Regions from separate parts of the Vibrio sp. E150_018 genome, predicted to be linked through region 1. Evidence: riboswitches for the same ligand, from Rfam matches in the RefSeq annotation. Region 1 holds a riboswitch; each other region holds the start of a gene.
The links. A riboswitch is a leader RNA that binds a small molecule or an ion and turns the genes downstream of it on or off. The one in region 1 is predicted to bind thiamine pyrophosphate.

Region 1 (2,204 bases):
TCTGTTGTCGTGGCTTCTCCGGGATATTTAGGTAATAGTCGCACTATTTCAAAGCCACACGACTTAATGAATCATACTTGTCTTGGATATAAAAATTTCCAACAACATATCTGGCATTTGACGCAAGACAGTTCTCAACAATCAGTAGAAGTTAAGTGTAATCTCACCGCGAATGAAACAACAACCTTACTGCACGCAGTATTGTGTGGCGCAGGGATAGCTATTCAACCGACTTACCTCGTAAACCAATATCTTAAAAGTGGTCAGCTTAAGCAGGTTTTACCGAATTGGAAACCAGATGATTTAACCATTTACGCGCTCTATTCTTCCAGAAAGTACATGTCCCCCACTGTCCGTGCTCTGATTGATTATTTGTCAGATTATTTTTCTGAACCTCGTTGGTAATGTGTGGTTTGTTGTCATGACAAGATGCTCAGTGGATCTTTCTACATGGTGTCTCTTTCCAACTTATATTGATCATAATGCCCAACAGCATACCCTTATCTGATATTGCGATGGAGGTGGAGCAAACCCAAATTATACGGGTATGGCGGTTGATTAAGGTAATAAATCAGGTAAATAAAAAGGGGACGCAAACAAAATATCTAGTTCTCATAAATGCATTCTAAATAGGATTTATTATCAAAAAAGCATATTACTGATGTTAATGTCCTGTTATGATTTATACGTAATAGTCGGGGAGCCAATATTGGCTGAGATCGAAATTCGAGACCCGTAGAACCTGATTCAGTTAGCACTGACGTAGGGAACTATCACGCTTTGCCATTCGCCGAATCACTTCGGAAACCTTGGATAATCGGGTCTTCGATCTTTCCCAATGACGGCCAAAGCCAGTTCCTATACGTCGGTAATAGGAGTGGTAATGGCGAATTCTTCAATACAGTGTAATCCTCAAAAAATATCTTCATTAAAAGAATCTAATGCACCTGTGATTTCTGGATCCTACGACGTTGATTTTAATCACTTATCGCTCATCCCTAACACTATCGCGAGTAAGCTGGGCGTTAGCGATGTCTATTAAAGCTACGTCTTCTAGAGCAATGCCAGCTAAAACCATCGGCATCCAAATTACAAACGCTTGTTTGCAATATAAAGATAGTCAAACTCCGACGCTTTCAGGCATCAATATGCAGATCCCAGCCGGGCAATGGACGGTATTGCTAGGTCGAAGTGGTTGCGGAAAAACGACGATTCTTCGTTACTTAGCGGGTTTATTAGCTGACAAAGTGGAGTGGCAAGGCGAGCTGACGACTACCGATAACTTACTGTTAACCGAGCATATTGCTTATATGGCTCAACAAGATTTACTGCTGCCGTGGCTCAATGTGTTGGATAACGTTTGTTTAAGTTCGCGTTTTAATCATTCTCAAAGCGATTCACAGCAAGAACAGCAACGTGCGCTGAAATTATTGCAGCAAGTTGGGCTGGTGGATTATTGCTATGCCAAGCCGGACCAACTTTCTGGTGGAATGAAGCAACGTGTGGCACTTGCTCGTACTTTAATGCAAGACAAGCCAGTGGTATTGATGGATGAACCTTTCTCTGCGTTAGATGCCGTAACTCGCCATAAATTACAGACCTTGTCTGCCGAGTTATTGAAAGAGAAAACCGTGGTTTTGATCACCCATGATCCACAAGAAGCTGTCCGGCTAGCCAATCAATTGTATGTACTGCAAGGAACACCAGCTAAAGCGCAATCTCTTGCGGTGCCAGAATCGCCGACTCCCCGAGTATTGGATGGCGAATGCGCCGCGTTACAACAAGCCATTTTGCAGCAATTGGAGAAAGATTATGAGTGAGATGACTCAATACCAATCGCTTTCTTGCCGAGTGAATCAAAAAGAGCGTGTGACACATCCTGCGCTACGTTTGTTAGTTACGGTTGTGGTGATACTCGGCTTATGGCAGTTGGTTGTGGTTATGTTTGATATGCCAAGCTTTATTCTACCTGCGCCTGTCGATGTGCTGGATAAATTACTCACTCGATATGATGTGTTGCTTAAACACACTTGGGTAACCGCACAGGAAATCTTGTTAGGTCTTGCGCTTGGTTTATCGATGGGCCTGCTGTTCGCTTTACAAATGTTGATGTTTGAACCGTTCAAACGTTGGTTATTGCCGATTCTTATTGCCAGCCAGGCGATCCCAGTATTTGCTATCGCGCCAGTGTTGATGCTTTGGCT
Region 2 (2,204 bases), on a different contig from region 1:
ACGGTGGCTTTGAAGGGATCCACGCCAAGTTATTACAAGCTTTACAGCAAAAATAGTAAAAAGATCATAGTAAGTAAAAAGATCATTGGTGATAAAAAGATCACTATAATCCTTTTGCTCACCAAACTCATTCTCTGTTGAGGAAGTGAACATGTCTCAATTGATGGAAAAGAAAATCACTCTTGCTTTCACTGGTGCCTCTGGTGCGCCTTATGGACTGCGTCTATTAGAGTGTTTGCTGGCGGCGGACTATACCGTTTATTTGTTGATCTCATCAGCGGCCCGTGTCGTGATGGCAACCGAGCATGATTTAAAGTTACCAAGTGGCCCAGAAGCGGCGCAAAAAGCTTTGATTGAACACCTTAAATGTCGCAGTGATAAGTTAATTGTATGTGGTAAAGAAGATTGGTTTTCACCCGTCGCTTCAGGATCGGCTGCGCCGAAAAAAATGGTAGTGTGTCCATGTTCTGCTGGTAGTGTGGCTTCGATTGCTCACGGAATGTCGGATAATTTAATTGAACGTGCTGCTGATGTGGTAATGAAAGAACGCGGCCAGTTATTGCTGGTGGTACGAGAAACACCATTTTCGACGTTGCATTTAGAGAATATGCACAAGCTATCGCAAATGGGCGTCACCATAATGCCCGCGGCCCCAGGCTTTTATCATCAACCTAAAACGATTGAAGATTTAATTGATTTTATGGTGGCGAGAATTCTCGATCATTTAGGTGTTGAACAAGGTTTAGTACCTCGTTGGGGCTACGATCAACGCTCTAGCTAACAGTGTTGATATTAAGCTAATATAACGACTCGTTTACCGTTACGTAAGATCTTACAATTTATACAACTCATCGGGGTGCTGAATCATGTGATTTAGCTGAGATAACACCCGTGACCTGAACCAGATAATGCTGGCGTAGGAATTGAGTGGGTTTTTCCTTCTTTTCCCTGTGCCGCTCACTAAATAAGGATTAATCTAGTGAACTTCACACCTAAAGCGCTTACTTTTCTTGCTTTCTCTTGTGCTGCAACCTTTTCTACTTCAGCGCTAGCGGAGCAAAAGCCTACCTTAACCGTTTATACTTACGATTCTTTTACTTCCGATTGGGGGCCTGGTCCGAAAATCAAACAAGCTTTTGAAAGCCAATGTGGCTGTAAATTGAATTTTGTTGCTTTGGATGATGGCGGTTCAGTGTTAAGTCGTATTCGTTTAGAAGGTAACAATACCAAAGCAGATGTGGTTCTAGGATTAAATAACAACATTATGGCGCAGGCCCAGCAAACGGGACTACTTGCCAAGCATGATGTTGATACTTCTCAAGTCACTATTCCCGGTGGTTGGAATAATTCTTATTTTGTGCCTTTTGATTACGGCTACTTTGCCTTTGTGTACAACAAAACGAAAATGACCAACCCACCCAAAAGCTTAAAAGAATTAATCGAGCGTGATGATTTTAATATTATTTATCAAGATCCACGCACATCGATTACTGGCCAAGGTTTATTGCTGTGGGTGAAAGCGGTTTATGGTGATGATGCGGTGCAAGCATGGAAAAAAATTGCCGATAAAACGGTTACGGTGAGTAAGGGGTGGTCAGACTCTTACCCTATGTTCTTAAAAGGGGAGAGCGATATGGTGTTGTCTTATAGTACCTCTCCGGCTTATCACATCATTGCTGAAAATGATGACCAATACGCTGCGGCTAATTTTACTGAAGGCCAATATGCACAAATAGAATTGGCAGCCAAGGTGGCGAGTACCAAGCACTCTAAATTAGCCGATGAGTTTATGCATTTTATCTTAACCGATGATTTCCAATCCGTGATGGCAACCGGTAATTGGATGTACCCAGTGACCGATGTTAAGTTGCCAAAAGGTTATGAGCAATTAACGGTGCCAAGCAAAATGTTGTCGTTAGAGCCCGAAACCGTTGCTAAGCAGTTGAAAGGTTGGACTCGTGAGTGGCAGATGGCTTTGTCGCAATAAAGCAATGACAACTCTTTTCGTTTTTAAGGCTCTAATAGGACGCCAGCGTGATTAATGTTCCGGTTCCTAAGTTAGGTATTGCGGTTGCGCTGGTGATAGCTGCGTTTGTCTGCGCAACAATAGGAGCGTTGGTTCTGCATGCCCCAACGTTAAATATTAGTTGGATTTTATCCGATCCTTATTATCGACATATCACCTTCTTTAGTTTCTATCAGGC
Region 3 (2,204 bases), on a different contig from region 1:
AGGACCTTCAATCATAACTTGAACATCGTATTCCCAAGCAACCTTGGTCAGTTCGCCTAATGTACGTAATTCCGAAAATTGAGCTTCATCATTAGCATCGGCAATTGAGCCCGGACGCAGACCATCACCAAGCGACAATGCCACATCATACTGAGCACAAATCTCACAAATCTCGCGAAAATGAGTATAAAGAAAACTTTCTTGGTGATGAGCCAAACACCACTTAGCAATAATAGAACCACCACGAGAAACAATCCCCGTAACTCGCTTAGCCGTCATAGGAACATAACGTAATAGCAACCCTGCATGAATAGTAAAGTAATCTACACCTTGCTCAGCTTGTTCGATCAAAGTATCGCGCATCACTTCCCAATTGAGGTTTTCCGCAACACCATTTACTTTTTCTAATGCTTGATACATTGGAACCGTACCAATAGGGACAGGACTATTACGCAGAATCCACTCACGCGTTTCATGAATATTACGTCCAGTAGAAAGATCCATAACGGTATCGCCGCCCCAACGAGTCGACCAAACCAATTTTTCAACTTCTTCTTCAATCGAGGATGACACCGATGAGTTACCAATATTGGCATTCACTTTAATTAAAAAGTTGCGGCCAATGATCATTGGCTCAGATTCAGGATGATTAATGTTGGATGGAATGATCGCTCGCCCTTCTGCCACTTCACGGCGAACAAACTCTGGGGTAATTTCTTTAGGCAGATGGGCACCAAAGTTTTGTCCTGGATGCTGTTGGTTTAATTGCTCATCAGTGAATTTTTGACGTCCCATATTTTCACGAATCGCAATATATTCCATCTCAGGAGTAATGATCCCCTTACGCGCATAATGCAGTTGCGTCACACAGCACCCCTGCTTTGCTTTCCGTATTTTAGGTAAATTTCCGTACCTGAGTTCATCTAATGTTTCATCATTAAGTCTCTCTTGAGAAAATTCAGATGAAACAAAATCAAGATATTCAGTGTCATTACGTTCAGAAATCCACTGTTTACGTAACTTAGGTAACCCTTCATATAAGTTTATATTGTGAGTAGGATCCGTATAAACACCGGAAGTATCATAAACATGGATAGGTTTATTCGGCTCTGAGATGGGGTTATCTTTCGAGCCTCCAACCAAACTATCAGTAAGGGAGATTTCACGCATAGGTACACGTATATCAGAACGACTTCCTTGAATATAAACTTTTTGCGAATTGGGATAAGGTTGGACAGACAGGGAATCGATAAAATTCTTAGCGTCCATTCTGGCTTGTTTACGACTTGACGACATAGCATTTTCCTTTAACTGTATGAGTTAGAAGCCCGAAGGGTAAATGCTTGACGGATTTTGATGCACAAGAGTGGATCTGTAGAAACAGATACATATATAGAGGGGTAATTGTAGATAGATTACTCTTCTCTCGTTCCCTTCGCAGGTATTAGCCTGATCAGGTTCAACGGATCCCGCATAGCGGTCTCAGCCTTATGGCACTCCGACAAGTGACGTAATTATAGACAGATAAATGAATGAAATTCAATTTTTCTGATAAATTAACTCTTAGAAATACATTGAAAGCCGATCCAAGCAGCAAAAATACTAATAGTTACATTCAATAATATATTTAAGACAGCTTTAAAGAATTCACCTTGCTGAAATAAAGTCACATTATCGATTGAAAAAGTTGAGAAAGTTGTAAAAGCCCCTAAAAAGCCTAAGCCGAGAATCTGTTTCCATGGCGTAGATTCAATGGTTCCATTATTCAGAGAGGAAATAAGAAGCCCCATAAGAAATGAACCAAATATATTTACAAACAATGTTCCATAAGGAAAGGTTCTACCTAACATTAACACAAAGATTTCTGAGATTATGTAACGAGAACATGCCCCTATAGCCCCACCAAGAGCAATATAAAGCAAGACACTAAGCTGGATTAACAAGATAAAACTCCTCTAAGCTTTCATGTATCAATAAATTTTAGAAATCATGTATAGAATACCTGAACTTAATGTATAGATATATCTCCTATTCTGCTATAAAAATATACAGAGAACAAAACGGGCTCTCCATGCTTTTGAAGCATTTTCAACAGACGAAAAAAAACCTGATTCTTTCGAATCAGGTTTCTACTCTTTATCTAAGAGATATAAGTGGCGGAGTGGACGGGACTCGAACCCGCGACCCCCGGCGTGACAGGCCGG
Region 4 (2,204 bases), on a different contig from region 1:
TTGCGCGCTGATTCTATGGTCGCTATTCGTTTACCGCGGTGGCGCTAAATTATTAGAAAGACGACAACAAACGCTGCCGCCTGAATCCAATAAAGAATAGTGACTGTATCTAGGGTCTGTTGACCTTTCGTGGCTAAATTTTGTTCGAGATAAAAGCGTTTTAGGCGAGGCAAGTCGATTGTAACCTAGTCTTTAATTATTTAATCGCTTGGGCATAAAAATGGTGGACGGGACCTGCTCCTTTCCCCACATTAAGCTCATCTGCATGAGTCAATGCATTCGATAAATACTGCTTCGCATGCCCAATCGCTTCTGTTAGGTCAAAGCCTTGCGCTAAATAGGAAGCAATCGCAGAAGAAAGTGTACACCCTGTTCCGTGAGTATTTTTTGTCGCAATGCGCTGATGCGTGTAGACCGCGGTTTGATTTCGTTGAATAAGCCAATCTCGGCTTTCCTCACCTTTCAAGTGCCCACCTTTTAATAAAATATCGACCTTATGCAATTCTGAGTGAGCTTTTAACTTCTCTATAAAACCTTCAATTTCACTCTCTGATTTTGGTTCAGGCTCCCCAATCAATAACCCAGCTTCAGGCAAATTTGGGGTGATTAAGTCTACTAACGGAATGAGCTTTTTTTTCAGTGTTTGAATTGCAACTGGTTGGATTAATGGGTCTCCACTAGTGGCTACCATGACGGGATCTAACACTACATTCTTTAAGTTATAGTGCGTTAGTTTTTCAGCGATTACTTCAATCACATCACTATCATTAAGCATACCGATCTTTACCGCAGAGACATTAATATCTGAAAAAATAGAATCTAATTGCTGACCAATAAATTCAGCTGAAACCGGAAAGATGGCATCTACGCCTTGAGTATTTTGCGCAGTGAGTGCAGTAATAACGGAACAAGCAAAACACCCTGTTGCAGAAATCGCTTTAATATCAGCTTGAATACCGGCTCCACCACCAGAGTCAGATCCTGCGATAGTCAATACATTAGAAATACACGAAGTGTTTGGCGATGGGAAAGTTGATTGAGGCATATATTACTTCCTTTTAGCGCACAGAAGTAATACACATGTAGAGATGAAATTAGAATGCTCGACACGTTGGTATTAGTTCCCTACGCTGATGTTAATCAGATCAGGTTCAACGGGTCTCACTTAAGTGATCTCAGCCTACTGGCTCCCCGACTAATATGCTTAGAGCATGGCGGTTTATCGTTTAAACTATCCATACACTAAAGATTGGCTTCAATGTAGAGTTAACTCATCAAATTGTAAAGCTATTCACTCAAAACTAGTGATCTTGTTCTTATATGAAATTTTACTTACATAGATACTGTCTAATGATACATAGCTAACATATTAATCACTGTAACCCCACGAGACCAAACCATGTCGGAACTATTGATGTCACAACAATCACTGATTCGTATTAGCGTATTTACTCTAGTGTTGGTGACCATGGCGGTTTGGGAAATCAAACGGCCGAAAAAATACCTCAGCCAACCTAAGCTCTACCGTTGGGCCAATAACTTAGGTTTGGTGTTTTTTAATAGCTTTCTACTACCTTTCACTCTGCCATTTCTCGCAGTCGGTTTTGCCTACCTAATGCAGAACAACCACGTAGGCTTGTTTCATTGGCTCAATATTCCTGCATGGTTAAACCTAGTATGCGGGTTGCTCTTGTTAGATATGGTGATTTATTGGCAGCATCGTCTATTTCATAAGATCCCGCTGCTTTGGCGTTTACATCGTGTCCATCATGCCGATCAAGATATCGATGTCACTACCGGCTCACGCTTTCATTTCATCGAGATTTGGCTTTCAATGCTGATTAAACTCGCGACGATTGCCGCACTTGGGATTTCGCCTCTAGCTGTATTTATATTCGAAGTACTACTGAACGCCAGTGCGATGTTCAACCACAGCAATATCGCCTTATCTCATCGCATTGATGATCGATTAAGAAAGTGGATTGTCACACCAGATATGCACCGTGTTCACCATTCTATTCATCGCAATGAAACCGATAGCAACTACGGGTTTTGTTTATCCGTTTGGGATCGTTGGTTTGATAGTTATATTATCCAACCGAAAGATGGCCATGAAAAAATGACAATTGGGATTAACCTATTCCGCTCAGCTAAGGAGCAGTCACTACTCAAAATGTTGTCACAACCGTTTAGAAATAAATAAC

Region 2: linked by a shared signal. The riboswitch ahead of thiB (thiamine ABC transporter substrate binding subunit) and the one ahead of ACE3G9_RS11030 (ABC transporter ATP-binding protein) in region 1 are both predicted to bind thiamine pyrophosphate.
Region 3: linked by a shared signal. The riboswitch ahead of thiC (phosphomethylpyrimidine synthase ThiC) and the one ahead of ACE3G9_RS11030 (ABC transporter ATP-binding protein) in region 1 are both predicted to bind thiamine pyrophosphate.
Region 4: linked by a shared signal. The riboswitch ahead of thiD (bifunctional hydroxymethylpyrimidine kinase/phosphomethylpyrimidine kinase) and the one ahead of ACE3G9_RS11030 (ABC transporter ATP-binding protein) in region 1 are both predicted to bind thiamine pyrophosphate.

The regions. Positions count from the first base shown of each region.
Region 1 covers NZ_JBHGNY010000010.1:60,280-62,483, forward strand. The annotation lists gene ACE3G9_RS11025 (LysR family transcriptional regulator) at 1-405, shown strand, start outside; TPP riboswitch at 687-786, shown strand; gene ACE3G9_RS11030 (ABC transporter ATP-binding protein) at 1,062-1,820, shown strand; partial or broken gene ACE3G9_RS11035 (ABC transporter permease) at 1,879-2,204, shown strand, end outside.
Region 2 covers NZ_JBHGNY010000002.1:37,730-39,933, forward strand. The annotation lists gene mpl (UDP-N-acetylmuramate:L-alanyl-gamma-D-glutamyl-meso-diaminopimelate ligase) at 1-56, shown strand, start outside; gene ACE3G9_RS02845 (flavin prenyltransferase UbiX) at 152-781, shown strand; TPP riboswitch at 843-940, shown strand; gene thiB (thiamine ABC transporter substrate binding subunit) at 980-1,987, shown strand; gene thiP (thiamine/thiamine pyrophosphate ABC transporter permease ThiP) at 2,035-2,204, shown strand, end outside.
Region 3 covers NZ_JBHGNY010000022.1:26,427-28,630, forward strand. The annotation lists gene thiC (phosphomethylpyrimidine synthase ThiC) at 1-1,296, opposite strand, end outside; TPP riboswitch at 1,414-1,511, opposite strand; gene crcB (fluoride efflux transporter CrcB) at 1,557-1,937, opposite strand.
Region 4 covers NZ_JBHGNY010000001.1:468,968-471,171, reverse strand. The annotation lists gene ACE3G9_RS02195 (DMT family transporter) at 1-100, shown strand, start outside; gene thiD (bifunctional hydroxymethylpyrimidine kinase/phosphomethylpyrimidine kinase) at 197-1,045, opposite strand; TPP riboswitch at 1,106-1,204, opposite strand; gene ACE3G9_RS02185 (sterol desaturase family protein) at 1,415-2,203, shown strand.